2 regions of the Faecalibacillus intestinalis genome follow, and region 2 is predicted to be linked to the other one. Evidence: a T-box and tRNA genes for the amino acid it is inferred to sense, from the RefSeq annotation. Region 2 holds a T-box; the other holds one or more tRNA genes.

Region 1 (15,376 bases), 1.1 Mb from region 2:
TTGCTGGCTATTCCGCATTCTTTAATGTGTTATCAAAAGCAACACAAGATGATATTATTGGAAGAACTGAACAAACATTATAGGAGAAAAGAAAATGGAATTTATAATTGATACAGTAAACTTAGAAGATATAAAAGAAGCAGTAGAATATATGCCAATTGTAGGAGTAACAAGTAATCCTTCAATCGTAAAGAAAACAAGTCCAAAAGACTTCTTTCAACATATGAAAGAAGTAAGAAAAATCATTGGAAAAGAAAGAAGTCTTCATATTCAAGTGATTTCTAAGGAATGTGATGAAATCGTTAAAGAAGCCCATCGTATTATTGAAGAAATTGATGATCAAGTTTATATCAAAGTGCCTGTTTCTTATGAAGGAGTCAAAGCTATTAAACAATTAAAGGCAGAAGGAATAAATGTAACAGCGACAGCTGTCTATGATTTGATGCAAGCCTATATGGCCTTGGCAGCAGGAGCAGACTATATTGCACCTTATGTCAATAGAATAGGGAACCTAGGAAATGATCCAATGGAACTGATCAATGAATTATCTAATAGAATCGTACAAGATGGTTATGATTGTAAGATATTAGCAGCAAGCTTTAAAGGGGTACAACAAGTAAGAGATGCCTTCAATTATGGAAGTCAAGCAATCACAGCGCCAGTAGAAGTCTTAAAACAAATCTTTGCGAATCCAAGTATTGAAAAAGCAGTGAATGATTTCAATAGTGATTGGTATGATGTTTATGGAGAAGGTAAAGGAATTTGTGATTTATAAGAGAAAACTGTAGTTCGTGAGGACTACAGTTTTTGGACTATCTGTCTAATGAAATAACAAAAATGAGATGTTAAAATAACCCTGGAAAGGGGTTGTTAAAGTGAGTTGTCATCGTATTGGTCTAGGAATGAATTCAGTTGTTGAAAAATCAATTGAAATGTTTGAAAATGAAGAAATAAGCTTAAATGCTTGTAAGAAAATTATTGTTGCCTGTAGAAATGGTGTTTATTGGTGTGATGGGAATGAAGATGAAGCTATTGCCTGTATTATTGATTGTTATTGTGGCAATTGTTTAAGAAAGATTCATCAAGAGCATCGGATTCGTGTTGATAGAAATCGGTATGATGTTGTGACTCATTATTTATGTGAGGATTGTTATCAACATCTTGTTTATGAAGAAAGTATATTAAAAAAGCACGTATATGTTGAAAAAACGGCATAATAAAAAAGTCAGATTTTCTGACTTTTTATTTTGAAATAATTTCCACACCATCTTCTGTAACAAGGAAAGTATGTTCCCATTGAGCAGAAAGTTTTCCATCATCTGTATAAACTGTCCAATCATCATTATAATTTAAGTGAACATGTCTTGTTCCTTGATTAAGCATTGGTTCAATTGTAAAAACCATTCCTGGAACAATCAAAACAGTATCTTCTTTTGTTTTAAAATGGAAAACATAAGGATCTTCATGCATGGTCATTCCAATACCATGACCACAGAATTCTTCAACGACGCTATAGCCATTAATATGTGCATATCTTTGAATTGCTTTACCGATATCTCCAATATGACTTTTCCATGGCTTGATAGCTTTCATCCCTTCATACATCGCTTCTTTTGTGATTTTAACAAGTTTTTTAGCTTCATCTGAAACGTTTCCCATCATGAACATACGTGAAGCATCAGCATAGTAACCATTTAATTCACTTGTAGCGTCAACGTTAATAATATCCCCATCTTTTAAAATAACATCAGAAGAAGGAATTCCATGACAAACGACATCATTAATAGATGTACAAATACTTTTAGGATAGCCTTCATAATTTAAATCAGCAGAATGTGCATTGTGTTCCTTTAAATATTCTCTTGTAAGTACATCGATATCTTCAGTCGACATACCAATTTTTATATTCTTTTCGATATGATCTAATAACCCATTATTTACAACAGCTGCTTTTTTGATTCCTTCAATTTGTTGTTGATTTTTAATCATTGATTTTGGAGGTGTCATCACTCCTCTTTTTTTGTAATAATTAATTTTTTTGTCAAATTCGCGGTGACAAACTTCATAGTCCAAGCCACTTCCGCACCAACATTTATTCATTTGTTCTACCTCTTTTCGTATCTATTTTAAACATCTCGTTTTATAATGTAAAGAAAGATGATAATATGATTTTAATGGAGATGATAAAATGGAAATTTTAGATATATGCGATGAATTAGGAAATCCAACAGGAAAGACAGTAGAAAGAAAAATTGCACATCAACAAGGAATCTTACATCGTACAGCTCATGTTTGGATCTTAAGAAAAAAAGAAAATAAAATACAAATATTATTACAAAAAAGAAGTGAACAAAAAGATTCGTTTCCTGGCTGTTATGATATTTCAAGTGCAGGACATATTCCTGCAGGGGATAACTATGGCCAATCGGCGGTAAGAGAGTTGAAAGAGGAATTAGGAATTGTTGTAAGGGAAAGTGAATTGATTGATTGTGGAAATCGTAGATTTCATTTTGAAGAAATTTTTCATGGTCGTTTATTTAAAGATAATCAAGTAAGTAAAATATTTGTTTTATGGAAAGATTTAGAAGAAAAAGATTTTGTTTTTGTTGATCATGAAGTAAGTGAAGTTAAATGGTTGGATTTTGAAAAATGTTATCAAGATGTTAAAGAAAATAAAATAAATCATTGTATTTATATTGAAGAACTAGACATAGTAAAAAAATATCTTCGTGTTCAATAATGATCCTTTTTAAGTCTATATAAATTCCTTCTAAGGCGTTTTTTGGAAAAAACATAAAGAATATAAAAATAAAAAAAGATGCGGGGGGGTAAAATATGCTATAATTTATAGTGAATAAAATATGTGTAGTAAGGGTGTGTGAATATGTATTTTACGATTATGGATGATGATCGAGCGTTTGGCGAAACTTTAAAAAATAAATTAGAAAGTGAATACCATGCTGTTGTAGATGTTTATCATGGAATGATTGATCTAGATCAGATAAAACATGTACCCGATATTTTATTTTTAGATGTGATATTTGAAAATGGGACAGGTGTGGATTATGCGAAAAAGTACAAAGAAAAGTTTGATTCACAAATTGTTTTTGTTTCAAGTAAAAGTAGTTTGATTTTTAAAACCCAAGGATTAAAGGCGTTATGCTTTATTATAAAGAGTCATCTTGATAATGACTTTAAAGTCTTTAAACAACTTTACGATGAAGAATGTAAAAATGAAATGAAATTGATTTTTGAACTGAATAAGGGAATGAATAAAAATCAAATGGCATATATAACATTAATGAGTGATGATATTATCTATGCAGAATGTTATGCTCATGAATTGATTATCCATACATATGAACATGAATATGCTGTTAAAATGACTTTGAAGAAATTTATGGAACAAGTAAAACAAGCACATTGTTTTATTCAAATACATAGAAGTTATGCAATTAATATGAAATATATTTATCGTATAGATAAAAATCATATTAATATGGTTGATGAAGAAAGTAAGAATGAATTAGAAATTGGTAGAAAATATAAAAAAGAAGTTAATGAGGCCTTTAGAAACTACTTGATGGATAAATTTTAGATATCATGAAAAATCATGATATCTTTTTTTTGACATATAATACAACGGTGATGTTATGAAAAGAATTTTTCTTATAATGATTGCTTTTGGTGTATGTTTCTTTGAGATTCCTGTAGATGCTTATGAAAAATCTTTAAAAAATGTAAAAGTGGTGATTGATGCAGGACATGGTGGTTTTGATAATGGAGCTATTGAATATGGTTATTATGAAGATAATATTAATTTAGAAATTGCTTTGAAAATGAAAGATGAATTAGAAAAAAGTGGAGCTAAAGTCTATTTAACAAGAGATGGTGATTATGATATGACGAAAAGAAATCATCATTATTCTAAACAAGATGATATGTATTTAAGAGTCAAGAAGATAGATAGCTATAAATGTGATTATTTATTAAGTATTCACCAAAATGCTTCTGGTAATAGAAGTGCATGGGGTTCACAAGTTTTTTATTATTATAGAAGCAAACAAGGAAAAGCATTAGCTTTTGATATTGATCAAAGTTTAAAACAGTTAACAAATAGCAGAAAACCAATTAGTGGATGTGGTTTTAGAGTTTTAAGAGCTACTAAGACATTAGGAGTTCTAATTGAGTGTGGTTTTTTATCAAATTATAATGAATGTGGGCAACTAAGAAGCAAAAATTATCAAAAAAAACTATGTCAAAAGGTGAAAGAAGGACTCATTAAATATCATTTAAGAATAATGACTCAAAAAAAGAAAAAAACAGCAAAAATTTTACAATAAAAAAGCGTTGATTTTATCAATGTATTTTTATTTTTTTAAAAAAATGTAAAAAAATACACGAAAAACTGTTGACGTATTCTTATATGCATGGTATATTATATGGGCAGTTGATTGATGGGCCTGTAGCTCAGTTGGTTAGAGCGCACCCCTGATAAGGGTGAGGTCGATGGTTCAAATCCATTCAGGCCCACCATTAATTAATTGTTTTATATAGATGTGGGCCTGTAGCTCAGTTGGTTAGAGCGCACCCCTGATAAGGGTGAGGTCGATGGTTCAAATCCATTCAGGCCCACCATTTTAACAAATGAAATGGTGGAAAAAATAAATATTAAATTGGGGCCATAGCTCAGCTGGGAGAGCACCTGCCTTGCACGCAGGGGGTCAGCGGTTCGATCCCGCTTGGCTCCACCAATAAATAAACTAACTGCTTCGGCAGTTTTTTTATTGTAAAAAAATAAATATACTCTATAATCCAATTGAGGGGGTAAAATATGGCACAAAGTAGAGGAAAAGGAAATTATGTAATCAATACTTTTAATGGAATGGCTTATGGCTTTTTTGCAAGTTTGATTATTGGAACAATATTAAAACAATTAGGAACATTAGTTCATGTTGAACAACTTGTAACCTGGGGGACAGTAGCAGGTTATTTAATGGGACCGGCCATTGGAGTTGGTATGGGCTATGCAATTGATGCAAAAGGACTTAATTTGATTTCTGCGGTTATTGCAGGAGCAATAGGAGCTGGAACGTTTAATAATGGTGTTCAAGCGGGTAATCCAATTTCAGCTTATGTAGCAGTTTTAGCGGCTATTGAGGTAACAAGACTTATTCAAGGGAAAACACCGATTGATATTTTACTTGTTCCTTTTGTTTCTATCTGTATAGCAGGTTTGGTAACACAATTTGTAGGACCTTATCTTACACAAATGATTACTTGGATTGGAAGTGTTATTAATGATGGGGTTTCTTTACAACCTTTATTTATGTCAATTGTTGTAGGGGTGTTAATGGGAATGGCATTAACGGCACCGATTTCTTCAGCTGCTATTGGTATTATGTTAGGACTTGATGGTTTAGCGGCAGGGGCAGCACTTGCAGGGTGTTGCGCACAAATGATTGGTTTTGCGATGATGTCTATTGAAGACAATGATATTGGTGATGTTATTGCTATTGGAATTGGAACAAGTATGTTACAGTTTAAAAATATTATTAGAAGACCGGTTATTTGGTTACCTACAATTTTAACAACGATTATTACAGCACCTATTTCAACGGTCTTACTTCATATTCGTTGCAGTGCAATTGGCTCAGGAATGGGAACAGCAGGACTTGTAGGCTTATTGGATGCGATTCAAGTAATGGGAAATCAGTATTGGATACCACTTATTTTGATAGATGTGATTGCTCCAGCAATTTTAACATTTAGTTTTTACAAAGCTTTTAGAAAATTGAATTACATAAGAAAAGGAGATTTAAAGATTGAACGTCTTTGATCTCCTTTTTCTTTATTTAAATAAATCAATAATATCTGCAGTAGACATTTGGGTAATAGAACCATTATTGTTTTCAATAAACATATTCGATAAATCTTGTTTTTGTTCTTGAAGTTTTTGAATCTTTTCTTCAATTGAATTTTTCATAATCAATTTATAAACTTGAACATTATTTGTTTGTCCAATACGATAAGCTCTATCTGTTGCTTGATTTTGTGCAGACATATTCCACCATGGATCATAGTGAATAACGGTAGAAGCACTTGTTAAGTTAAGACCAGTACCACCTGCTTTTAAACTGATTAAAAAGACAGTTGTTTGATCGTTTTGGAAGGCATTAACAAGTTGATGCCTTTTGATTTTTGTTGTTGAACCAGTTAAAACATAATAAGAAATATCTTTTTTACGTAATTCAGCTTCGATTAAATCTAATGATTTAGTAAAAGAAGAGAATAGTAAGACTTTTTGATTATTTTCTTTTGCTGTTTCAATAATATCCATACAAGCTTTAAGTTTAGAACTTGGCTCAATGATATCTTTATATAAAATACGTTGATCACAACATAATTGACGAAGCCTTGTCATCATTGCAAGAATTTGGATCTTATCGATATGATTTACCTGAATAGCACTTTGTAATTCACTATTAATTGTTGATAAGTTAGCAAGATATACTTTTTCTTCCTCTGGTGTAAAAGGAATAATGACATTGTTTTCAATCTTGTCTGGTAATTCTGTTAAAACCTCTTTCTTTGTTCTCCTTAAAATAAATGGTTCAACTAATTGCTTAAGTTTTGCTTGTTTTTGTTGGTCTTCATTTTTTATGATTGGTATTTCGTAAGTTTCTTTGAAATGATGATAATTATATAAATATTGAGGCATCAAGAAATCAAAGATTGACCATAATTCTGCTAAACTATTTTCAATTGGAGTACCTGTTAAAGCAAAACGATATTTACCATTAATTAATTTAACAGTTTGAGCATTCTTTGTACTTTGATTTTTGATATATTGAGCTTCATCTAAAATAAAATAATAGAATTGATAATCTTTATATAATTCATAATCTCTACGAATATAATCATATGAAGTAATAACAATATCATATTCTGGAATGCTTTCAATTAATTTCTTTCTTTGAGCAATATTTCCAGTAATACAAACTGTTTTTAATTTCTTTGAGAATTTTTTGATTTCATCTTGCCAGTTATAAATCAAGGTTGCAGGAGCAACAACGAGACTGACATGATTTTCACCGATACCATCTTCAATCAATGTCATGACTTGTAATGTTTTACCAAGCCCCATATCATCAGCTAAGATACCACCGAAGCCATATTCTGACATTGTTTTTAACCATTTAAATCCTTGAACTTGATAGTCTCTTAAAATCTTAGAATAATTTTGTGGAACTTGAATATCTTCAGGATCTTTTTCTTCAATATGAGAAATCAAGTCTTGGAAATGTTGATCTCTGTTGAAATGTAATGATGAACTGTTCATAAAGTTTTCTAAATAAAGTGAATGATATTTATCAACTTCAACTTCACCATCTTTTAAATCGTTATATTCAATATTTAAATCATTAAATAATAAATCTAAATCTTTGATACTATCATCATCTAAATTAATAAATTCCCCATTTTTTAAACGATGATAATTCTTTTTGTGTTGAAAAGCATATAAAATATCTTTAATTTCTTCTTTATCAACGTTGATACTATTAATATCGATTTTTAATAAATCATTTTGTAAACGAACACCGATATTTAATTTCATATTTTTAGGTTTATTCATTTGTTTGATTTCTTCACTAATATAAATTTCACAATCATTATTAAGTGAAGGTAAAACACGAGTAATGAAATCATAAATATCTTCTTCATTATAAAGATAATACATTTGTGTGATTTCATCATATTCTAGGTATTTTTGTAGTGTTTGAATAACACCATCTAATTTTAATGGAAGTACTAGATCTTTAGGGTTTTCTAAGATTGTATTTCCTTGATCATCTCGATAATCTAATGTAACAGATAATTCGTTGTTGTTATTTAAATCGACATAAATTAATAAAGAAATATCCATAGGTAGATATTCATCGATATCATCTCCTGTAAATTCGACATAAGGAACAACAGAATCAATGATATATTTAGAAAAATGTGGTAATTCGTTATTTGGAATTGTAAGTGAATTATTTTCTAAATGTGTAAGTAAAGGCCTTAGCGCATTGCTACATTCTTTTGAATATCTATTAAGGGTATAGTGATCGAAATAATAGATATATTGATGACCGATGATAGTAATACCATCAGGTTCTTTGTATTTGATGGTTGTATAATCTTCATCTTTTTGGATTTCTAAAATGAAGTTTTGTAAATCGATTGTTGTAAAGTTAATGTTGATATCTAAATTATCATAATGTGTTAGAAAAAAATCATCAATATTATCTGATGTGATTCTAATACTACGATCATCATCTTTTAAATGAAAATATTCTTTAATAAAACGAATTTGTTTTAATGAAGAACTATCAAAGGCTTTAGAGTTATGATCGGTAACTAAAGCATTTCCATATTCAACAATTTCGTTTGCTTTTACATTTTGAATAAAAGTATTTAAGTTTTTAATTGTATAACTTCTATCGCTAGCAATCTTATAAGATAAACTTAATCGATTAAATGTACTTTTTACTTGTGGTATTAAATGAATGTGTTGATTAAGTTGTAATTGATGTAAACGATGTTGATTTTTATATTGTTCAATTAATGAAAAAGTTAAATTAGCTTGTTCTTTTAAATGTGCGGCTTCTTTTTTTGCTTGAAGTGCTTGTAATTGATCAGCGTAATTTCCTTTTTGATTGAAAGAATAAGGTAAATCACTTGCTTCAAGACCGTAAAATTTTAATAAAATAGCACCTATATGTCCACATGCCAGTTCATTAGGCTTACAGTGATTACAATCACAGTTAAATTCGAGGATATGTCCTCCTGTATCAACTTGAATTGTAGCGGTATCAATTTTACCATTAACATTAGTACTTCCTACGATTTGGTAAATTTGACCATCTTTAATAACAGACATGTTAGATATTGTATTATGTTGAAATAAGTTATGAGCTACTTTCCAATTGGGCTCATTAAAATACTTATTAATTTCATCATCTTTAATATACATAAGTAGTCCCTCCCATTTAGCTATTATAACATTATTTTTCTAAAATGATGAGATAGAGATACGCATTTTTTTGTTTTTTTAAAAATAGGATTGTTTCCAATCCTATTTCAAAACTGCTTTATAAACACGTAAGACATTTTTATAAAAAATCTTTTCAATTTCTTCAATAGATAATCCAGCTTCAATTAAAGCACCATATAACATTTGATAACCACTTGCATCCTTCATTTCAAGCTTGGATCCAATACCATCAAAGTCACTTCCTAAACCAATACAATCAATACCTGCAAGATTTTTGATATATAAAATATGTTGAACCATATCCTTAATATAACTTGTTTGATGAGTACCTTCGGTAGTTAAAAAATCACTACAGAAGTTGATTCCCATAACGCCTCCACGACTAGCAAGTTTTAAAATCATGTCATCTGACATATTTCTAGCGACACCACATACTTGACGAGCGTTACTATGAGAGGCAACGAAAGGTTTTGTTGTATGATGATAAACATCATAAAATCCAGCATCACTTAAATGAGAAACGTCAATAATGATTCCTAAACGTTCCATTTCTTTAATATATTGTAAACCAAAAGGTGTTAAACCATCGTGATCATTGATTTTAAACATATCTTCATAACAAGAAATATTAGAAAGGTTAGGGTGTCCAATGCCATTTACATGATTCCATGTCAAAGTAATCATTCTAACGCCTAATCTATAATAATGTTCAAGTAGTGATAAATCATTTTCTACAACAGCACCTTCTTCTAATGTTAGAAGAGAAGACATGATACCTGCTTGTTGATGGTCGATAATATCTTGATAACAAAAGACAGGTTTAATGAGTTCAGGATATTTTTCTATTTCATGATAATAATGGTTAATGAGTTGATTTGCTTTTAAAAAAGGTTGAGGATTTTCACTTAAATCGACAAACATCGCAAAGTTTTGAAGTAAATAATTTCCTTTTTGCATTTTCTTTAAATCAATATGACCGTCATTTTCTAATAAAGAACCTTCTTTACCATGATGTAAATCATCATAAAGTTTTAAAATAGTGTCACAATGCATATCAACAACTTTCATCATTAATCACTCCTTAAATTTTATATGTAGTATGAATTGCACAACAGGCAAGACCACCATGGCATGTTAAAACAGCAGGCAAATAATTGATTTCTACATCAATACCATGGAAGGTTGTTTGAAATAATAATTTTGCTTTTTTAGCAAAAATTTCATTATCAGCGTGTGAAATATAAATCTTGTGTTGTTTAGCGTTAACACCTAATTCATGGAATTTATCAACAATCGATTTTAAGATTTTTACTTCAGTTCTAGCCATTGTATATTTATCAACTGCTTTACCTTGTTCATCTAAACAAAGCAAAGCTTTGATTTTTAACATCGATGCCATTCTGGCTGCCATTGGTGATAATCTTCCACTACGTGAAAGTTGTTTAAAGTTATCTGGATAAAGGAACGAAAAAGAATGATTTGTTTTTTCTTCTAAAGCAGCAAAAATTTCATCAACAGTTTTTCCTTCATCTGCAAGTTGTTTTGCACAAATAGCCATATCCATAACAGGAGCACCTAATTGGCGACTATCATAAATATAAACATTATCTAAACCAACGGTATCTTTAGCAAGATGGAAACCGTTGTTTGTTCCTGATAAATCTGCAGAGCAAGTAATAATAATGATTGCTTCATAATCTTCTTCTTGCCATTTTTCCATTTGTTCAACAAGATAACCTGTATTTGGCTGACTTGTTGAAGGAATTTTACCATCTCTTAAATAGTCATAAAGTTGTTTGGTTGAAATATCGATTTGATCTTTATATTCATGACCATCAACGATGACACTTAATGAAATAAGTTCGATTCCGTTTTTTTGTGCAATTTCTTGATCCATTGCACTTGTTGTGTCTGTCACAATTAAATATTTTTCCATTTTTGATCTCCTTAAAATTCTAATTCTAATTCTTGATAATCTTCTGTAAGAGATTGAGTGGTTTTTAACCAAGCGTAGGCTTCCTCAAATTCTTCTTCAGTAATATCTTCTATTATTCCAAATTTAATAAGTTTACATACATCATATATACTTTGCCATAAAGCATCGAATTGATGATCTTTTGCATCAATATCTGCTTGTTCACTTTCTTGATAAACAATAAATTCATGTGCGATTTGACTTGCCTGTTCTCTTTGTTGGTCCATAGGATCCTCCTTATATTATATGTTTATATAATTATACCATTAATCAAATATAGAATGGTATATAATATTACAAGAAGAAACGGTTTTTGACATAAAATTAAATTTTTTTAAAAAAATTTAAAAAAGGGTTGATTTATTAGAAAAAGGATGCTAATATAAATGAGCACTGTTAAGTTGCTTGAATAGCTCAGTTGGTAGAGCAATCGGCTGTTAACCGATCGGTCGTAGGTTCGAGTCCTACTTCAAGCGCCATGTGGCTCGTTGGAGAAACGGTTAACTCACATGCCTTTCACGCATGCATTCACGGGTTCGAATCCCGTACGAGTCACCATTTTTGGAGGTTTAGCTCAGTTGGGAGAGCATCTGCCTTACAAGCAGAGGGTCAGCGGTTCGAGTCCGTTAACCTCCACCATTTTTTTAAATGCCGGCTTAGCTCAATTGGTAGAGCAACTGACTTGTAATCAGTAGGTTGAGGGTTCAAGTCCTTTAGCCGGCACCATATTTTGACCCGCTAGCTCAGTTGGTAGAGCATCTGACTTTTAATCAGAGGGTCAGGCGTTCGAGTCGCCTGCGGGTCACCATTTCAATGCGGGCGTGGCGGAACTGGCAGACGCACTAGACTTAGGATCTAGCGCCTTCGGCGTGCAGGTTCGATTCCTGTCGCCCGCACCAAATGTAAGAGACATCGAGTAATCGATGTTTTTTTGTGTTTTATAGATAAATAAATTATAATGATTTACTTTTTTGTTGCACTATTAATAATTACGTTAATTTTTTATAGTTAATGTGTTAATTATTGAATATAAGTATTTGAGTAAGCTAAATTACGTATTATATGAAATCGTTTGTTTTTGTTTAAAAGTTAGAAAAAGTAAAGACGTTTGGTATTAAAAAAATATAATCATAATCAATCATTAAATTGTCTTGTGAAAATATTATTAAAGTAAAAAATACAAAAGATCCTTTTATAAAAAAGTTCTTTTGTATTTTTTTATGGGATGAATAGTTACTTATGAAAAAATATGAAAATAAAATCAAAATATTTCAAAAATAATCAAATATATCTATTAAACACATGGCTAAAATCATTAATTTTCATAAACTTAAGAAAAATAATGAAAAAATATGAAAAAAATTGAAATAAAATGATTGAAAACGCTATCTTGATGTGCTAATATTGAAACTGTCAAAGGGAGGTAATGAAAAAAATGAAATTAGCAACAAGAATTAATTCTTATTTAAGAATTGAAGGATATGATTTAGAAAAATCATTTTCAGATTTTAAAAAAGTTGGATTAGGATATGTTGATTTAAATTATCCGGAACATGTTAAAGGTTATGATGCAAATACCATGAAATCATTATTAAATAAATATGATTTAAAATTAAATGGTGTTGCACTTAGATTTAGAAATAAATTTATTAATGGTGAATTAGGAAATTCTGATCCCGAGCTTGCAAAAGATGCACTTCAATTATGTAAAGATGCTGCAGATTATTGTAGAGCTGTAGGGGGAAAAGTTGTTACAATATGGCTAGGTTTTGATGGTTTTGATTATAGCTTTCAAATCAACTATAAAAGAGTTTGGGATCAATTAGTTCATGCATTCCAAGAAGTTTGTGATTATGCACCTGATTTACAAATAAGCATTGAATATAAACCATATGAAGAAAGATCATATGCATTTATTGATTCAATGGGTGTTACAGGTATGATGTTAAATGATATTAATAGAGATAATATTGGAGTGACATTAGATTATTGTCATATGTTAATGAAACATGAAAATCCTGCATTTGCTGCAGATATTTTTGGAAGTCGAAATAAATTATATGGTATTCATTTAAATGATGGTTACGGTGTACATGATGATGGTTTAATGATTGGAACATCAACTCCATTTAAGACATTAGAAATGCTATATTATTTTAAAAAACATGGTTATAAAAATGCAATTTATTTTGATACATTCCCTGTTATTGAAGAAGCTGCAGCAGAATGTGAAAGAAATATTGAAATGATTAATTATATGAATAACTTAATAGATAAAGTTGGATTAGACTATATTCAATCTATTATAGATAGAAATGATGCTATTGCAGCTAGTAAGTTAATGCTTGGATTCTTTAAAGGAGGAGAAAAAAATGAATTATAAAGAAACTGCAAAAGGTATTCTTGAGCATGTTGGTGGTGTTGAAAATATATCAAATATGTCACATTGTGCAACACGTTTAAGATTAAATTTAAAAGATGAAACATTAGCAAATGATGAAGATGTTAAGGCGGTTGATGGTGTTGTTAATGTCATCAATAAAGCAGGACAATATCAAGTGCTTATTGGAATTGAAGTTCCTCATGTTTTTGAAGAATTTGAAAAATTAGTAAAAGGTAACGGAAATGTTGAAATGGCAGAAAGTAATGAAGATGAAGGGATTATAAGTAAAGTTTTCTCAGCGATCTCTGCAATTTTCGCACCATTATTACCTGCTTTAGCTGGATCAGGTATTTTAAGAGGTTTATTGATTTTAGCAGTACAATTAGGAATGATTAAAGAAGGTAGTGGAACTTATACTATTTTATATTCAACATCTATGGCAGTGTTTTATTTCTTGCCTGTTCTACTAGCATTTACATCTGGTAAAAGATTTGGTGCAAGTCCTTATATTTCAGCACTTATTGGGGCTGCTTTACTTCATCCAGATTTAATTGGATTAATGGGTGATATTGGAAATGGAGCAACAACTTCATTCTTTGGCATTCCAACAGTTTTAATGAATTATAACTCTACAGTTTTACCTATCATTATTACAATTTGGGCATATTCTTTCTTATATAAATTTTTAGATAGAAAAGTTCCAGAAACATTGAAATTAGTTATCGTTCCACTTGTATCTTTAGTAGTAATGGTTCCATTAACATTAATTGTTATTGGTCCAATTGGGGTTTATGTAGGAGAAGGTATTGCAAATGTTGTTAACTGGCTAATTGAACGTAGTGGTATTTTAACTGGTGTCTTAATTGGTGGTGGATGGAGTGTCCTTGTAAGTTTTGGTGTACATTGGGCAGTCAATCCAATCATGATTAATAATATTTCTCAATTTGGTTATGATTATATTTGTCCTTTAACATTTGCATGTAACTTTGCAGTAATTGGTACAGCTTTAGGTGTTTATTTAAAAGCTAAAGATCCTCAATTAAAAGGATTTTCATTAACTGGTATTATCACAATTGCATTATCTGCAATTATTGAACCAACTTTATTTGGTATGTTAGTAAAAAATAAGAAATTATTCTTAGCACAAATTATTGGTAGTGCTGTAGGTGGCGCTTATTTAGGATTGATGAAAGTTGTTACAAATGCATTTGTTTTTGGTAGTGTTACAACTTTCCCGGCATTCATCGTAAATAACGCAAATGTTATTCATGGTGCAATTGGTTTATTAATTGCTACTATTGTTGGTGCAGTATTAGGATATGTGTTTACAAACAAAGAAGACAAACTCGCATAGTATTGTTTTATAAATTATGGAAAATATGTTATCCTTATAAACAGGAAGCAGGTGTATTTAAAATATGATTCCATATGAAAGACAAAAGAAAATTTTAAGTATTATTGAAGAAAATGAACTTGTAAAAATAGACGAATTACAAAAAATATTTGACGGTGTATCCGTTTCAACTTTGAGAAGAGATTTAAAGGAACTTGAAAAAAATAGAAAAATAGAATCTTTCTCTGGTGGAGCTTTTAAAAAAATATCTACAATTGGAGAAATACCGATTTCAACGAAAAATACATTAGAAAGTGAAAAAAAGGAAAAAATTGCTAGAATGGCATCTGAATTAATTGTAGATGGAGATACAATATATCTTGATTCAGGGTCAACATGTACAATGATTTTAAAATATATTATCGGAAAAAAAATTACGATTTATACTACGAATACAGATGTTTTTTCTATAAATGAAAATGTAATAGCTGATATATTTGTGCTTGGAGGTAGATATAATCCCATCACTTCTTCATTAACTGGCCCATTTACAGAAGATTTATTAAAAAACCTATATTTTAATAAATCGTTCTTAGGAGCTAATGGAATAGATGAAACATTAGGTGTTACAACACCTACTATAGA
Region 2 (15,376 bases):
TTTATATTCATCTTTTAAAGATAATGTTACTTTTGTTTCCATGTTCGATTTAATTAATTTTTCATTTCTTAAACCTTCCATAGATTTTAAAACATCTTTTCTTACTTCCATAAATTTAGAGAAATAAGCTAAAACTTCTTCTTCATTTTCAATATCAAATAATTCATATTTTGGTTCTAAGAAGATAGATTCTGCTTTATTTTCATCACAATGGAAATGATCATGTAATTCTTCAGCAGTAAATACAAGTACTGTTGATAATAATTTCATCATTGTTTTAGCATGATGATATAAAACAGTTTGAACTTGTCTTCTACGTGGAGAATTTGCATCTTCAATGTATAAGATATCTTTTGTGAAATCCATATAGAATGAACTTAAAGTATTTGTAAAGTAATTTAAGATTTCTTGGTTAGCTGTTGCAAAGTCATAATTTGCATAAGCTTCATCATAAGCTTTCATTAATTCATTTAATTTAGCTAACATATATTGATCAACACCAGGTAAATCTTTGATTTCTACTAAATCACTTGCTTTGAAGTCATTTAAGTTACCTAAAACGAATCTCATGGTATTACGGATTTTACGATATCCTTCAGCCACTTGTTTCATGATTTCATTAGAAATACGAACATCTTGTTGATAAGCAACAGAAGTAGCCCATAATCTTACGATATCAGCACCATATTGGTTAACAAGTTTAATAGGATCTACTGTATTTCCTAATGACTTAGACATTTTATTTCCTTTACCATCTAATACGAAACCATGTGATAAGACAGTTTTATAAGGAGCTTTACCATGAGCAGCAACACCGATAATTAATGATGAGTTGAACCATCCACGATATTGGTCACTACCTTCAAAATAAAGATCTACTGGATAATTAAATCCTCTTTCTACCATCACACCTGTATGTGAACTTCCTGAGTCAAACCATACATCCATGATATCTTTTTCTTTTTTGAAGATACCATTTGGTGAATGTTCATTTGTATATCCTTCAGGTAATAAATCTTTTTCATCTCTTTCAAACCAAACATTTGAACCATGTTCTCTAAATAATTCAGAAATATGATCAAATACTTCTTGTTCAATAATTGGAGTTCCATCTTCACAATAGAAAATAGGAATTGGTACACCCCAAGTACGTTGACGTGAAATACACCAGTCTCCACGATCTCTAATCATGTTATAGATTCTGATGTGTCCCCATTCATTTAACCAGTTAACATTATCAATTTCACTTAATAATTTATCTCTGATTTTATCTAATGAACAGAACCATTGATCAGTTGCTCTAAAGATAATAGGTTTTTTAGTACGCCAATCATGTGGGTAACTGTGTGTGATGAATTCAAGTTTTAATAAAGCTCCAATTTCATCTAATTTCATAGTTACTGTTTTATTGGCGTCATCAACATATTGACCAGCTAACCATTCACCACAATCTTCCATCATACAACCATGTTCATCAACGTTACAATAAGCTGGTAAGTTATATTTTTGACCTACAAAGAAGTCGTCTGCCCCAAATCCAGGTGCAGTATGAACGCATCCAGTACCAGAGTCAGATGTTACATGATCTCCTAAGATAACTAATGATTCTCTATCATATAATGGATGTTGACATGTGATGTATTCTAATTCAGATCCTTTATAATGATTAACAACTTTGTAATCTGTGATTTCAAATTTAGCCATTAATTCATCAACTAAAGTATCTAAGACAATTAATTTTCCTTTTTCAGTTTCTACTAATGCATAGTTATAAGAAGCATTTAAGCAGATTGCTAAGTTAGCAGGAATTGTCCAAGGAGTAGTTGTCCAAATAACGAAATTAACATCGTTATCTAAGACTCCTTTACCATCTTTAACTTGGAATTTAACAAAAATTGTTGGTGATTTGATATCATGATATTCAACTTCAGCTTCTGCTAAAGCAGATTCACTTGATGGTGACCAGTAAACTGGTTTTAATCCTTTGAAAATTAATCCATCCATTGCCATTTTAGCAAAAACTTCAATTTGTCTTGCTTCAAATTCATGTTGTAATGTTAAATATGGATGTTTATAATCCGCAAATGTTCCCATACGGATCAATTGTTCCATTTGTTTATTTACTTGTTCATGTGCATAAGCATCACATTTTTCTCTAAACTTAGCTGTAGGCATTTCTTTACGATTAACACCTAATTTTTGAATAGCATTTTCAATCGGTAAACCATGAGTATCCCATCCAGGAATATATGGTGTATAGAAACCATTCATATTTTTATAACGGCAAATAACGTCTTTGATGACTTTGTTTAACATATGCCCCATGTGCATATTTCCATTAGCATATGGAGGACCATCATGGAAGACAAAGCTGTCTTTTCCTTCGTTTTGTTGGATAACTTTGTTATACATGTCGTTTTCTTGCCAACGTTCTACATACTTAGGTTCTTTTTTTGGTAAGTTTCCACGCATTTCAAAGTCAGTTTTTGGCATTAATAATGTGTCTTTGTAATTCATTTTTTCTTTCCTCTCTTTAAAAATAAAAAAACACATCATCCTAAGGACGATGTGATCGCGGTACCACCTTAATTCGTATTTTCATACGCTCTTGAAATCTTAACGCGATTAACGTCACCTTCTACTTAATTCAAAGGGCTACTCCAGAGTGATACATTATAATCTTTGTTACTGATTTACACCAACCATCAGCTCTCTTAAAACTCTAATTATAAACTGTCTCCTTCATCGTATTTATCTTCATTAATTAAATTATAAACTTCTGACTGGTCAATAGACTCAAGGATATCTTTTGACATTTTTTCGACCGAAGCTCTAAATTTAACAGCTTGCGCCTTAAAGTCGCTCATCTCACCAGACAACGAACGAACATACTCTAGCGATTCGCTCAGTATCATATTAGCATTCTTTTTCGCTTTGTCAATAAGTTCGCTTGCTTCTTTTAATGCAAGACGTGCAATTTCTTCATTTGTTTGTTCTTGGATGTTTACACGATGCTGTAATAATGATTTTTGATGTTCTAATTGTTGATAATCTTCTTGTAATTTTTTAATTTGATCATTCAACTGTTTTATTTCATTATCTTTTTCATTGATCAATTCATCAACTTGTGACTTATTATAACCAAATACTTGTTTTTTCAATAACATCATGTTCACTCCCTACTTATAAAAATACCCTTCAACCACATAATTATCAGAGCGTGTTTGTTTATTACAATCAACAAACATCACTCTACCATGTTTTTTGAATGATATTATGTCTTTATTATTACATAAATAATTTATTTGTTCAACCGGTTTATGATTAACTTTTACATGACCAGCACGAATAAATTCTGCTGCTTTTTGTCTTGAAATTTTATAAAAAGAAGAAATGATCTTATCTAATCGAAATGAAGATACAATAAATGATTTTACTAAATAATCATTTTTTACTTCTATTTCTTCATCCCATTCAACAAACTTTACTTTACTTCTTTTAATCATTGATAAATGATCTTTTAAATATTCATAAATATGTCGATCAACAGCTAAATAAAAATCTTTGTCTTTTTCAACAATATCTCCAAATAACTCTCTTTTAATTCCTAAAGACATTAAAGCACCTAAAATATCTCGATGTGTTAATTTTTCAAAATTTTTTGCATAAATAATCTTACAAACAACGATTTCAAAATCTTCCTTTTCTATTTCATAAAAATAAGGAGCAATAATTATTCTTTGACTTTCACTATGAATAAAACCACCATTTTCTAAAACTTGAACTTCATCTTGATGCCCAATAACACTTTTAACAATTGATTGATGATACGGATCTAAAAATTGCGTTAAAATAAGTCTTTGTTTATATTGTACTTGATCCAAATAATCAAGTACCTTTTTTACAAAGACTTCTTCCCCTTTAAAATGTTCAAACATAACTTAAAAAAGTATGGAAACCATACTTTTTAATCTTCTTGTTCATCTTCATCTAGATCAATTGTTCCTGCAACAGAAATATTACGAGGTGTACATAAGAAAATTTTGGGTCCTATTCTTTGAATGTCACCTTCAATAGCGTAAATAACACCACTTAAGAAATCAACAACACGTTTAGCTTGATCTTTTTGTAAACGATGTAAATTAACAACTGTTGCTTTTTTTGTTTTTAAATAATTTGCAATATCTTGAGTTTCTCCAAATGAACGTGGTTCAAATAAAACTAAATGACTATCTTTATTCATATTTAATGATTTCACAGCTTCGCTTGTTTTAGAAAGTTTTGCTTGTTCAAATAAGCTTGTTTTAGGTACAGTATCAACCTCTACAGCATCATAATCTTCAGCAATATCTTCTCCATCCCCATCTTCATCGAAAAACCATTTTTTTACTTTTTCACCGTAACCCATGAAGTCATCCTCCTTTTATTTCCTCAATATTATACCATACATTTATTGATTATCAAAGGTATCAACAAGGAAATCTAGCTAAACCTGTTCAATATTCACTAAAATCACATCGCCTTTTAAAGAAATCACACATTCAATCGGAATAACTAAGACAGGAGGCTCTTTAAAAAAACAAAAAAAATGAAAAAAATTCATTTTTTCGACAATTAAAGCACGTATACATTTTTGACACCAATCTAATTCAATATCCGCAATATACCCTATTTTTTTACCATCATAAACATTAATCACATCTTTTGATTGTAATGATACAAATCTCATACGATCACCCCTATAAAATATGCTTTAGACTAATTTTTTATGTAATTTTTCTAAAGCTTTTTTTTCAATTCGAGAAATTTGCGCTTGTGATACAAAAAGCTCATCTGCTATTTCACATTGCGAATAACCCTGATAGTATCTTTCTTGAATTACTTTCTTTTCTCTTTGATTTAAACAATCAAAGGCATTTTTTAAATCAAGGTGATCATGATAATGTTTCAATGTTTCTGGATCAAGTGAGACAATATCTGATAATGATAATTCATTTTGATTATCATTTCCTACAACATCTTGGAAAGAAGCAATGCTTTGAGTAGATTGCATTGCTTCTATAATATTTTGTTTTTCAATATTTAAATTTTGTGATAATTCTTGAATCGTTGGTTCTCTTTGATATTGATTTAAATATTTTTCCTTTTCTTTTAAAATAGCATAAGCTAAATCCTTGATTGGTCTAGAAATCTTAACTTGTGTATTATCTCTTAAATAACGTTTCATTTCACCAATGATCAAAGGAACTGCATACGTTGAAAACTGTAATTGATAATTGGTATCAAAATGATCGACTGCTTTTATTAGACCAACGATGCCTACTTGAAACAGATCTTCATAATGATTTGATTTTTGGTAAAATCTTTTCATTAAAGATAACACTAATTTTGTATTAGAAAGAATAATCATTTCTTTACTTTTTTGATCATGATTCTTTTGATAATTTTGAATCAATGTATATAATTCTTCTTTAGAAAGAGTTTTTTGAATAGGGATAGTGCTCATAAAACTTTCTTTTTCCACAATAATCACCAAAATTAGTGTGGCTTTTTTTGATAAAAATATACTATTTCACTTCATCATAATTTAATTGACTTCTTAATTTTTTTATAATCTTTTTTTCTAATCTAGAAATATAGGATTGTGAAATACCTAATAAATCAGCAACATCCTTTTGTGTCAATTCATCATTATTAGATAAACCATATCTTAAAATCAATATTTCTTTTTCTCTTTCATTCAATTCTTTTAAAGCTTCATAAAAAATTTTCTTTTGATCACTTTTCAACATCTCTTGTTCAACAAGATCATCATCTGTTCCTACGATATCTCCTAATAATAACTCATTACCATCATAATCAATATTTAAAGGTTCATCTAAAGAAATCTCATAACGAATCTTATTATTTTTTCTTAAGTACATAAGTATTTCATTTTCAATACACCTTGAAGCATACGTCGCAAGTTTAATATTTTTATCTGCCTTAAAAGTATTGATTGCTTTTACTAAACCAATTGTGCCAATACTAATTAAATCTTCCAAAGGACAATTGGCGCTATTGTCATATCTTTTAGCAACATAAACAACCAATCTTAAATTATGTTCAATCAATAAATCTCTTGCTTTTTGATCCCCAGAAACTGCTTTTTCAATTATTTCCTTTTCTTGTTGACCTTTTAAAGGAGGCGGTAAAATATCATGTCTTCCTATATAATAAAGATACTGTTTTGTATTTAAAAACTGTCTAATCATTTGCCACATCAAATAATCCCTCCCATCAATTCTTTATTTAATAAACAATCATAATCTAATTCATCCAATACACCTATATAAACATTTCTTAAAGATTGCTTATTTACTAAAACTTGGTCAACTAAAATAATATCTATTTTTCTTTTTTTTAAGCCATCAATAATCAATGTATCTAATTGTTGATAAGTATCAATTTTACTTTTTTTAATAAAAATAAGTGGATAACCTAGATAGTTTGCATGATTACCACTATCTAAAAACCCTGAAAGATGATAAATCTTATTATTAAAAATAAGTGTTACATCATATAGATCATCTTTTTGTTTTATTTTTCTTTTTGTATAAATTAAATAAATTGTTTCAATGATTAAAAAAACACATATCATAACAACAATAACTATATCTTTATAATTTATGGGAGTAATCAAGATTCCGTTGTATATAAATGATTCTTTTATTAGGGTATTGATAAAGAATAGTATTGAAAAATAAACAATTAAAAAAACTGGAAAATATAAGAAAAATTGTTTTTTAAAAATAAATAAAAAAAGGACAATCCAGTATAAAAAACTTATATATGGTAAATAGTCTATATAAATGAGAACAATCGATATATTACTTAAAAAACTCAAGAAAAGGATTTTCAAAAATGACCAATTAATATTAAGCAATAATGAAATCATTTCATAAGTCATGATAAATAAAATACCATTCATACAATAAGTTAATTCAACATAGACCTCCATCTTGCTTACCCCTTTATCATCATATATGATGACAAGTAAAAAAGATGTCAAAAAAGATTGGACATTTAAAAAAGTATGGACAAAAATCCATACTTTCTACACATTATTTTTTTGAACGATCGATTGCTTCCATCACAGCGTTTCTAAAATTATTTTCTTCTAAAGCCTTAACACCTTGAATCGTAATACCACCTGGAGAACAAACTTGATCTTTTAAAATACCTGGATGTAATTGCGTCTCTTTAACCATTTTTGCACTTCCTAAAACAGTTTGGCTGGCAAGCTTATAAGCCAAATCACGAGGCAAACCATTTAAAACTGCACCATCTGCTAAAGCTTCAATAAACATATAAACAAAAGCTGGTCCACAACCACTTAAAGCACCACCGGCAACCATTTGATAATTTTCAATAAGATAAACCTCACCAATGCTTTCAAACATTGTTTGTACGTAATTTAATTCTTCAGCTGTTAAAGTATTGTCTTTTTCAAATAAAGTCGTTCCTTCTAATACCTTAGCTGGTGTGTTTGGCATAATTGTTAAGTGATGTGTTCCCGGTAATAATTCTTCATATTTATCATTTCCATAACCAGCAACAATTGAAACGATCACTTGTTGATCAATGACTGATTTTATTTTTGAAATGACACTTTCTACGACATTTGGTTTAACCCCCATCACCAAATAATCACAATTTTTAACAACGTCTTGTTCACTTGAACATATATGAATACCAAAATCTTGTTCAAACATCATCAGCTGTTGACTATTTATATCATATCCATATACCTCACTACCATCAATAAAATCACTTTTAATAAGACCTTGGCAAATTGTCCCCGCCATATTTCCTAATCCTATAAATCCAATTTTCATTTAAATTCCTCCTTTATAAAAATGAGCTAACATCGTTAGCTCATCTTATTAAATTCTTCTATTTTTGATAAATGCTGGTGGAAAACCATCATCATCATCTTCGTCATCATCATATGATTCAAAAGTTTGAGGTTCTTCACCTAAAGGTCTTGCTACTGAAGGTTGGACAGTTACTTCTTCCTTTTCTTCTTCGAATCCTGTTGCGATAACAGTAACAATAATTTCATCATCTAAGTTTTCATTAATAGCAATACCTAAATAAGTATTAATGTCATCTCCAACTTCTTGAGTAATTGTTTCAAGAGCAATATTAGCATCATATAATGAAATATTTGGTCCACCTGTAACGTTAATAATAGCGTCTTTAGCACCTGCTACGGAAACTTCTAATAAAGGTGAAGAAATTGCACGTTTTGCAGCTTCTTTTGCTTTATCATCTCCTGATGACATACCAATACCAATTAACGCATTTCCTCTATTTTTCATAACTGCACAGATATCTGCAAAGTCAAGGTTGATAAATGCAGGAACAGCAATTAAATCAGTAATTGTTTGAACACCTTGTCTTAATACATTATCAGCTTCTCTAAATGCTTCTTGCATTGGACGTCCACCAATTAGTTGTAATAAACGGTCATTTGAAACCACAATAATACTATCTACATTAGAACGTAATTCATCAATACCTTCGATTGCTTGTTTTTTACGTTTCATTCCTTCAAAAGTAAATGGTTTAGTAATAACACCTACTGTTAATGCTCCTAATTCACGAGCAATCTTAGCGAAAACAGGTGCTGCACCAGTACCAGTTCCACCACCCATACCAGCAGCAATGAAAACCATATCTGCACCTTCAAGGGCAGTTCTAATATCTCCTTCAGATTCTAAAGCAGCTTTCTTTCCTACTTCTGGATTACCTCCTGCTCCTAAACCTTTTGTTAAATCTTTTCCTAAAATAATTTTATTTTCTACAGGCGAACGACGTAATACTTGTACATCTGTATTTGCGACAAAGAATTCTACTCCTCTAACGCCTTCTTCAACCATGCGGTTAACAGCGTTGTTTCCTCCGCCACCAACACCGATTACTTTTATTTTTGCAACTTGTTCAAAATCTAATTCTTCGTTCATGATTTACCCTCTCTTTTATCTATTCTTCTTCACCAAAGAAAGTATCTAGTAATCTACTAAATCTTCCAGTTTTCTCTTTTGTATCTTTTACTTTCGTAAGTCCTTTAAATCTCACAGCCATTGTATTAGAAATATCCGGTAAAACAACAGATGTTTCATAAGGACCAAGATATTTAGCACGATCAGACATATAAAAAATCATTCCTACAGAAGAAACAAATGCCATATCTCTAATGCCAATAATATCTGGACGATAAACTCTCACTGGACCTTCTAAAACACGACCAGCAACTTTATCTAGTAGCTCAAGTTCTCCTCCGCCACCAACAATCAGTGTTTCATAATGTTGTCCATTATCAATAACACCCATTTTTTCTTTAATAACATTTAACATATCAACTGCAGCTTCTTCTAAAATACCCGCAAAATCTTTTTGTGTATAATCTTTACGACCATCTGGAAGCTCAGTTGTATGAATAGTATCCTCTTGTCCAACAGTATAATCCAAAGAACCATATTTGACTTTATATGTTTCAGCTTGATTCATAGAAATTTGTAAATGTTGAGCAATTGCTCTAGTCAAATTATAACCCCCAACTGAACATACTGTTAAATATTTTAAATATCCATCTTTGTAGAAAGATATTGTTGACGTTTTATATCCCATATCAATAATCAATGCACCTTCTTGAAGATAAATCGCATCAAAAGCTTCCTTTGCACACGCAAAGGCATTGATACAAATATCCATAACTTCTAAACCTGCCTTTTCAACAGCCATAATATATGGATATAAAATCTGTTTTTGTGAAGTAATAATCAATGTATCAATAATTAAATTTCTTGAAGCTTCTCCTATAGGAGGTACTTGACTAATTCCAAAATCACCATTAAAGCGAACTGGTATTACACAAACCACCTCTTCTTCATGAGATTTTTTGAATTTAGTAGAAAGTTTCAAACCTCTTACAATATCATCCTTAGAAATCTTATCATGATCACTAAGTGATACACTACTATTACTTTGATAAAGTTTAGAACGAATAGTAGGGATTGTAAGACCAACTGCTTTGATTTCTCCATCTAGAAAATCATTAGCTTCTTGAACAACTCCTTTGATATCATTTACTAATAAATTTTCATCTTCAATGATGCCTTTTTTTACACCATGACTAGGGACCTTTTTAGAAAAAAGAACATGTAAATTAGAATTGATAATTTCACCAACTAACAATTCAATTGAAGCACTACCTATATCCAATACTGCATAAACTTCATTCATGTCTATCTCCCCTTACTACATATATCATTATATTATCATAAAAGCTACGATATTTAAAGGTTTTAGTTTCAAACACGTAGCTTTTTTCATACACTATTTAATTGTATACATAGACATTTTTTCCTAAATAATCATAGTATTTATAATCAGGATAACTTTGAATAACCAAGTAATAATTTGTTGATGTAAGTTGTTTTTCCATGTCTTCAATACGTACATAAAAAACCTTACCATCATTAAGTTCCAACTTACATTTGGTTTGATCTTTTTCATCAGGTTCAAAGACAATACTAGAGATTTGATTTTGAACAACTGATGGTAATTTGACATATGCTTTCACAAATGATTGGAAATGTTCTTCGTCAAAATTCATCATTTGTGGACAACGTTGTACATAAGAAATCCATTTTTGTTGTTGATCTTGTTCAAAAATGCCATCTTGATCTGCAACATATAAAATATTATTAATATAGCCATATAAAGAAGCATTGTTTTCTTTAATTCTTATCTTTATATTCCCTATCAAATCTTTCGTTACAGTTGCTTTTTCAACAAAGATCATTTTTTCAACCTCTGTTTCAACCTGTTTTTTATTTACTTTAAAAAAATAAGTTTTTTTTGATTTAACCGGTAATCGTTCAATAATCTCTTCAGCAGAAGTCAAATGACATCCTGAAACAGTTATTTTTTTTACTTTAGACATATCTCCAAAGAAAAAAATCACTAAAAATATCAAAAGCAAAACAATAAGCACAAAATTAATTCTTCTTTTTCTTTTTTTCTTTTTTAATTTATTTCTCATTGTTAACACTTGATTTTCATCATGTTCATTATATACATACGTTGTCATCTTAAGACTCCCAATTAATAAAACGTACTTCTGGTTTTAATAAAACACCATACTTTTCTTGAACTGTTTTTTGGACATAAAAAATCAAATCATGAATATCCTTAGCAGAAGCATAACCATTATTTACAATAAAGTTAGAATGTTTTGGAGAGACTTGTGCTCCACCAATTTCATAACCTCTAAGACCTGCATCATCAATATATTTCCATGCAGCCGCACCTTCTGGATTTCTAAAAACACTTCCTGCACTTGGTTTATTCCAAGGTTGCGTAGACATTCTTCTTTCTTTTCTTTTATCTAAAGTTTCATTAATTTCTTCAACACTTTTATTTTCCAAAACAAAAGTAGCTTCCAAGACAATCCATTTAGGATGGTCTTGAATGATGGAATGTCGATATGAAAAATCCATTTCATCTTTAGATAATTCAACCACTTTTAAATGTTCATCTAATACTTTTACTGATTTAACAACTTTACTTAAACATGATTTATAGGCCCCTGCATTCATAAAAATACCACCACCGATATTTCCAGGAATTCCTCCCATAAATTCAAAACCACTCAAACCAATTTTAGCACAATCATAAGCAAGTTTAATCATTGTAACACCACATTGGGCAGTTACTTCGCTCCCATTGACATGATATTGATTCATATCTTCAAGGGAAATAATAATTCCTTCAAAACTTTTATCTGAAAATAATAAATTTGAACCTCTTCCAATAACAAAAAGTTGAATACGATGCTTACGACAATACTTTATCACTTCAATCAACTCACCGACATTTTGAACTTTTATAAATAATTTTGCTGGCCCACCTACACGATAAGTTGTATGTTTATATAACGGTTCATCTTTAAGAACTTTTCCAACATCTAATTGTTTAAGTTCTTCATAATATTTTTCAAACTTCATCATTAGTCTCCTAACATCGAAATAATTTCTTGATACATGTCTTCAACTGCATTTGGCTTTCCTAACTTTTTAGCGTTTTCTGTTAAAATTTGAAGTGCAGTTTGATCATTAATAACACTATCAATTGTAGAAATCAATTTTTCTCCTGTTAAATCTTTTTCAAGAATCATTTTAGCAGCATGGTTATTTTCTAATTCACGTGCATTATATTCTTGATGATTTGCTGCTACATAAGGACTAGGAATCAAAATAGCTGGTACGCCTAAAGCTGTTAATTCAGCAAGGGTACTGGCTCCTGCACGCGAAACAATAAGATCTGTCGCATGCATTAAAGAAGGCATATCATCAACATAAGGGATGATTTTTACGTTTTCATTTTCATAATCTTTCATTGATTCATAATAAGGTTTCCCAGTAACATAAAGTACTTGATATTCTTTACCAACAAATTGATTCATCGATTCCTTCATTGTTTGATTAACTGTTTGTGATCCTAATGATCCCATAACAATCGTAACAACTTTTTTATTTCTATCTAAACCATATTTATCATAAATATCTTTAGGAACTTCATGGCTGACAACACTTGCACGAGGATTTCCAAGCAATAGTGTTTTTTCTTGAGGAAATTCTTCATACGCTTTTTGATAACAACAAATGATCTTATCTACTTTTTTTATAAGAATCTTATTTGTTAAACCAATAATTGAGTTTTGTTCATGAATCATCGTTTTAATTTTTAAACTTGCAGCAGCCTCTAAAGCTGAAGCACTTGGATATCCACCAAAACCAACAACAATATCAGGATTAAATTTTTTTATAACTTTTTTTGCTTTTCCAATAGATTTAACAAATAACAAAGCTGCATGAGCTTTCTTTAAAGGATTACCCGCTAATCCTTTAACATTTAAACCAACATAATCATATCCAAGTTGGGGAACAACTTGAGATTCCAAACGATCCTTTGTTCCAATAAATAAAAATTTTGAATTTGGATCTTGTTTTTTTATATATTCAACTAATGCAAGAGCAGGGTATAAATGTCCACCTGTTCCTCCAGCAGCAACAACAACTTTCATCTTTACTCACTCCTTAAAGTTTATTATACTCTTTTTCTCTATTTTTGAGAATTGATAACTCTAAAATAGTGCCACTCTTTATCAAAAAAAGCAACACTTTTTAAAAAAAAGATTAATCATTCGACTAATCTTTCTTTTGAATAATAAAACTTACACCATCAACTCTATTAACAGCTTCAACTTTATATCCATACATTGTTACTGTTTTATAAACAATAGATAATCCTAAACCAAATTGTCCTTTATGACCTATTTCATAAGGTTGAAATAAAGATTCAGGATTTGAATTATCTATAGGTTCACCATCATTAAATATTTCTAAATATTGATCTTTTAAAATAATTTTAATTTCATGGTGTACATAACGAGCAGCATTTTCTATAATATTTTCAATACAAATACGCCAATAATCATCTTTTCCTTTAAAAGATGAATCTTGTAAATCTGTAATAATTTCTATTTGTGAATGCATAGCTGTTAATTGGAAAACAATATGTTCAATCAATTCTTTCATTGAACATGTTTCATCTCCAATTTGTCCACTTATGTAATCTAATCGATTTAAATATAGTAAACTTTTTACTTTCTTTTCTAACCGATCTGTATTTTCTAAAATAACATCCACTGATGAATCTTTATCTCCATAAGGATAAATATCATCCTTAATACTTTGAGCATATGTTTGAATTAAAGCAATAGGTGTTTTTAAATCATGAGAAATGTTATGAATCATTTCTTCTTTAATTTCATTTTGTCGATCTATTTCTTCTTTCATTTCTATTAACGAAGAAGATAAAACACCTATCTCATCTTCTCTTTGAATATGCAATTCACTTTCTTTATCATTTTTTATATCATCTATATAATTTTTAATAAGTTTCAATGGTTTTATTAAAGATGAAACCCAAATAAATAAAGCAAGTCCAATAATTAAAAAAGCAACATAAAAGATATCAATAACTTGCTCCTTTAGATTATTAATCAATGTTTTAGAATAATCACTATAAACAAGTGAAATAATATAATTAGAATCATCCGCTTTTACAATTTGATAATATACTGTTTGGTCCTGCATTTTAACCTTTTCTTGTAATTTCTTTTTATTTTTCTTAACCATCTTATAAAGATCATTTTGAAAAACATAATCTAATATTTGATATTTCTTAGCAGAAATATTTTGCGCTGTTGTAAGCGTATCTTCATTAATGTTATAAGTAAAATGATAAATTTGTTTATCTGAACCTGCATAATCAGGAGAAAAATCATATGAGTAAAAATCATTTTGTGAGCGTGTCAAAACATCATACATTTCATTATCAATAACATGTGTTAAGTTGTTATCAATAATAGGCAATAGAATTGCTAAAACACCTATTGCAATAATTGAAAAAATAATAACAAGTTGTTTTTGTAAAGAATATTTCGTAAGCATTAGTCTAAACGATATCCAAATCCATAAATCGTACGAATATTAATTTCTGGCATTTTTTTACGCAATCTTCGAAGTGTATCATCAACGACACGATCACTACCAAAATAATTTTCGTCCCATACTTTTGATAAAACTTGTTCTCTTGAAATAGCTAATCCTTTGTTATTTAAAAAGTAAACAAGTAGATCATATTCTTTTGTTGTTAAAATGATTTCATTATTGTTATAGAAGACTCTTCTTTTTTCTAAATCAATATCATAACCATCTATTTGTATCTTAGATGGATTATCATAAGCACGTTTTAATAAATTATTAATTCTTAAAATAACTTCTTTAATATTAAATGGTTTTGTAATATAGTCATCTGAGCCTTTTTCTAAACCAATAATACGATCAAATTCTTGATCTCTAGCTGACATAAATATAATTGGCATTTTAGGCTTACTTGCCTTTATTTCATTAAACAATTCAAAACCACTTGCCTTATCTAACATAATATCTATAAGCCATAGATGTACATCATCATCTTTATGAAGTAAAGCTTCATCATACGTATAAAACGAGCAAACACTATAGCCTTCTTTTTCTAAATAAGTTCTTACCAAATCATTTAGATTTTTTTCATCATCTATAATATTAATTTTAAATAACATCTTCTTCACCTCATTTGTATCCTATTTTATTATGACCTATTATAGTTAAAATATTGCCATAATATATGGCAATATTTTGTGATAATATGTGATTTTATCTTTCGATAACAAATCCGCGTTCTTTCATTTTAGTAATGATATAATCTACAGATTGTA

Evidence for each region. A T-box is a leader RNA that pairs with one kind of tRNA and senses whether it is charged. The one in region 2 lies ahead of ileS (isoleucine--tRNA ligase), so its partner is inferred to be a tRNA-Ile.
Region 1: it encodes a tRNA-Ile, which carries the amino acid that the T-box ahead of ileS (isoleucine--tRNA ligase) is inferred to sense. The anticodon was not compared.

What each region holds. Positions count from the first base shown of each region.
Region 1 covers NZ_AP024085.1:274,165-289,540, forward strand. Annotated here, with positions in the region: gene Fi14EGH31_RS01420 (glycyl radical protein) at 1-83, shown strand, start outside; gene Fi14EGH31_RS01425 (fructose-6-phosphate aldolase) at 95-775, shown strand; gene Fi14EGH31_RS01430 (hypothetical protein) at 876-1,217, shown strand; gene map (type I methionyl aminopeptidase) at 1,243-2,100, opposite strand; gene Fi14EGH31_RS01440 (NUDIX hydrolase) at 2,189-2,740, shown strand; gene Fi14EGH31_RS01445 (LytR/AlgR family response regulator transcription factor) at 2,885-3,598, shown strand; gene Fi14EGH31_RS01450 (N-acetylmuramoyl-L-alanine amidase family protein) at 3,654-4,343, shown strand; tRNA gene Fi14EGH31_RS01455 (tRNA-Ile) at 4,460-4,536, shown strand; tRNA gene Fi14EGH31_RS01460 (tRNA-Ile) at 4,562-4,638, shown strand; tRNA gene Fi14EGH31_RS01465 (tRNA-Ala) at 4,679-4,754, shown strand; gene Fi14EGH31_RS01470 (PTS transporter subunit IIC) at 4,835-5,839, shown strand; gene Fi14EGH31_RS01475 (DEAD/DEAH box helicase) at 5,852-9,019, opposite strand; gene Fi14EGH31_RS01480 (dipeptidase) at 9,122-10,108, opposite strand; gene Fi14EGH31_RS01485 (DegV family protein) at 10,122-10,976, opposite strand; gene Fi14EGH31_RS01490 (hypothetical protein) at 10,988-11,242, opposite strand; tRNA gene Fi14EGH31_RS01495 (tRNA-Asn) at 11,419-11,494, shown strand; tRNA gene Fi14EGH31_RS01500 (tRNA-Glu) at 11,498-11,573, shown strand; tRNA gene Fi14EGH31_RS01505 (tRNA-Val) at 11,579-11,654, shown strand; tRNA gene Fi14EGH31_RS01510 (tRNA-Thr) at 11,666-11,741, shown strand; tRNA gene Fi14EGH31_RS01515 (tRNA-Lys) at 11,748-11,823, shown strand; tRNA gene Fi14EGH31_RS01520 (tRNA-Leu) at 11,831-11,914, shown strand; gene Fi14EGH31_RS01525 (sugar phosphate isomerase/epimerase family protein) at 12,451-13,398, shown strand; gene Fi14EGH31_RS01530 (PTS transporter subunit EIIC) at 13,388-14,752, shown strand; gene Fi14EGH31_RS01535 (DeoR/GlpR family DNA-binding transcription regulator) at 14,817-15,376, shown strand, end outside.
Region 2 covers NZ_AP024085.1:2,054,540-2,069,915, forward strand. Annotated here, with positions in the region: gene ileS (isoleucine--tRNA ligase) at 1-2,517, opposite strand, end outside; T-box leader at 2,557-2,755, opposite strand; gene Fi14EGH31_RS11035 (DivIVA domain-containing protein) at 2,727-3,170, opposite strand; gene Fi14EGH31_RS11040 (YlmH family RNA-binding protein) at 3,180-3,938, opposite strand; gene Fi14EGH31_RS11045 (cell division protein SepF) at 3,968-4,408, opposite strand; gene Fi14EGH31_RS11050 (PRC-barrel domain-containing protein) at 4,487-4,729, opposite strand; gene Fi14EGH31_RS11055 (sigma-70 family RNA polymerase sigma factor) at 4,754-5,524, opposite strand; gene Fi14EGH31_RS11060 (sigma-70 family RNA polymerase sigma factor) at 5,568-6,263, opposite strand; gene Fi14EGH31_RS15720 (sigma-E processing peptidase SpoIIGA) at 6,263-6,640, opposite strand; gene proC (pyrroline-5-carboxylate reductase) at 7,104-7,877, opposite strand; gene ftsZ (cell division protein FtsZ) at 7,926-9,008, opposite strand; gene Fi14EGH31_RS11080 (cell division FtsA domain-containing protein) at 9,028-10,290, opposite strand; gene Fi14EGH31_RS11085 (cell division protein FtsQ/DivIB) at 10,388-11,140, opposite strand; gene murB (UDP-N-acetylmuramate dehydrogenase) at 11,142-12,056, opposite strand; gene murG (undecaprenyldiphospho-muramoylpentapeptide beta-N-acetylglucosaminyltransferase) at 12,059-13,135, opposite strand; gene Fi14EGH31_RS11100 (HAMP domain-containing sensor histidine kinase) at 13,260-14,567, opposite strand; gene Fi14EGH31_RS11105 (response regulator transcription factor) at 14,567-15,220, opposite strand; gene glmM (phosphoglucosamine mutase) at 15,315-15,376, opposite strand, start outside.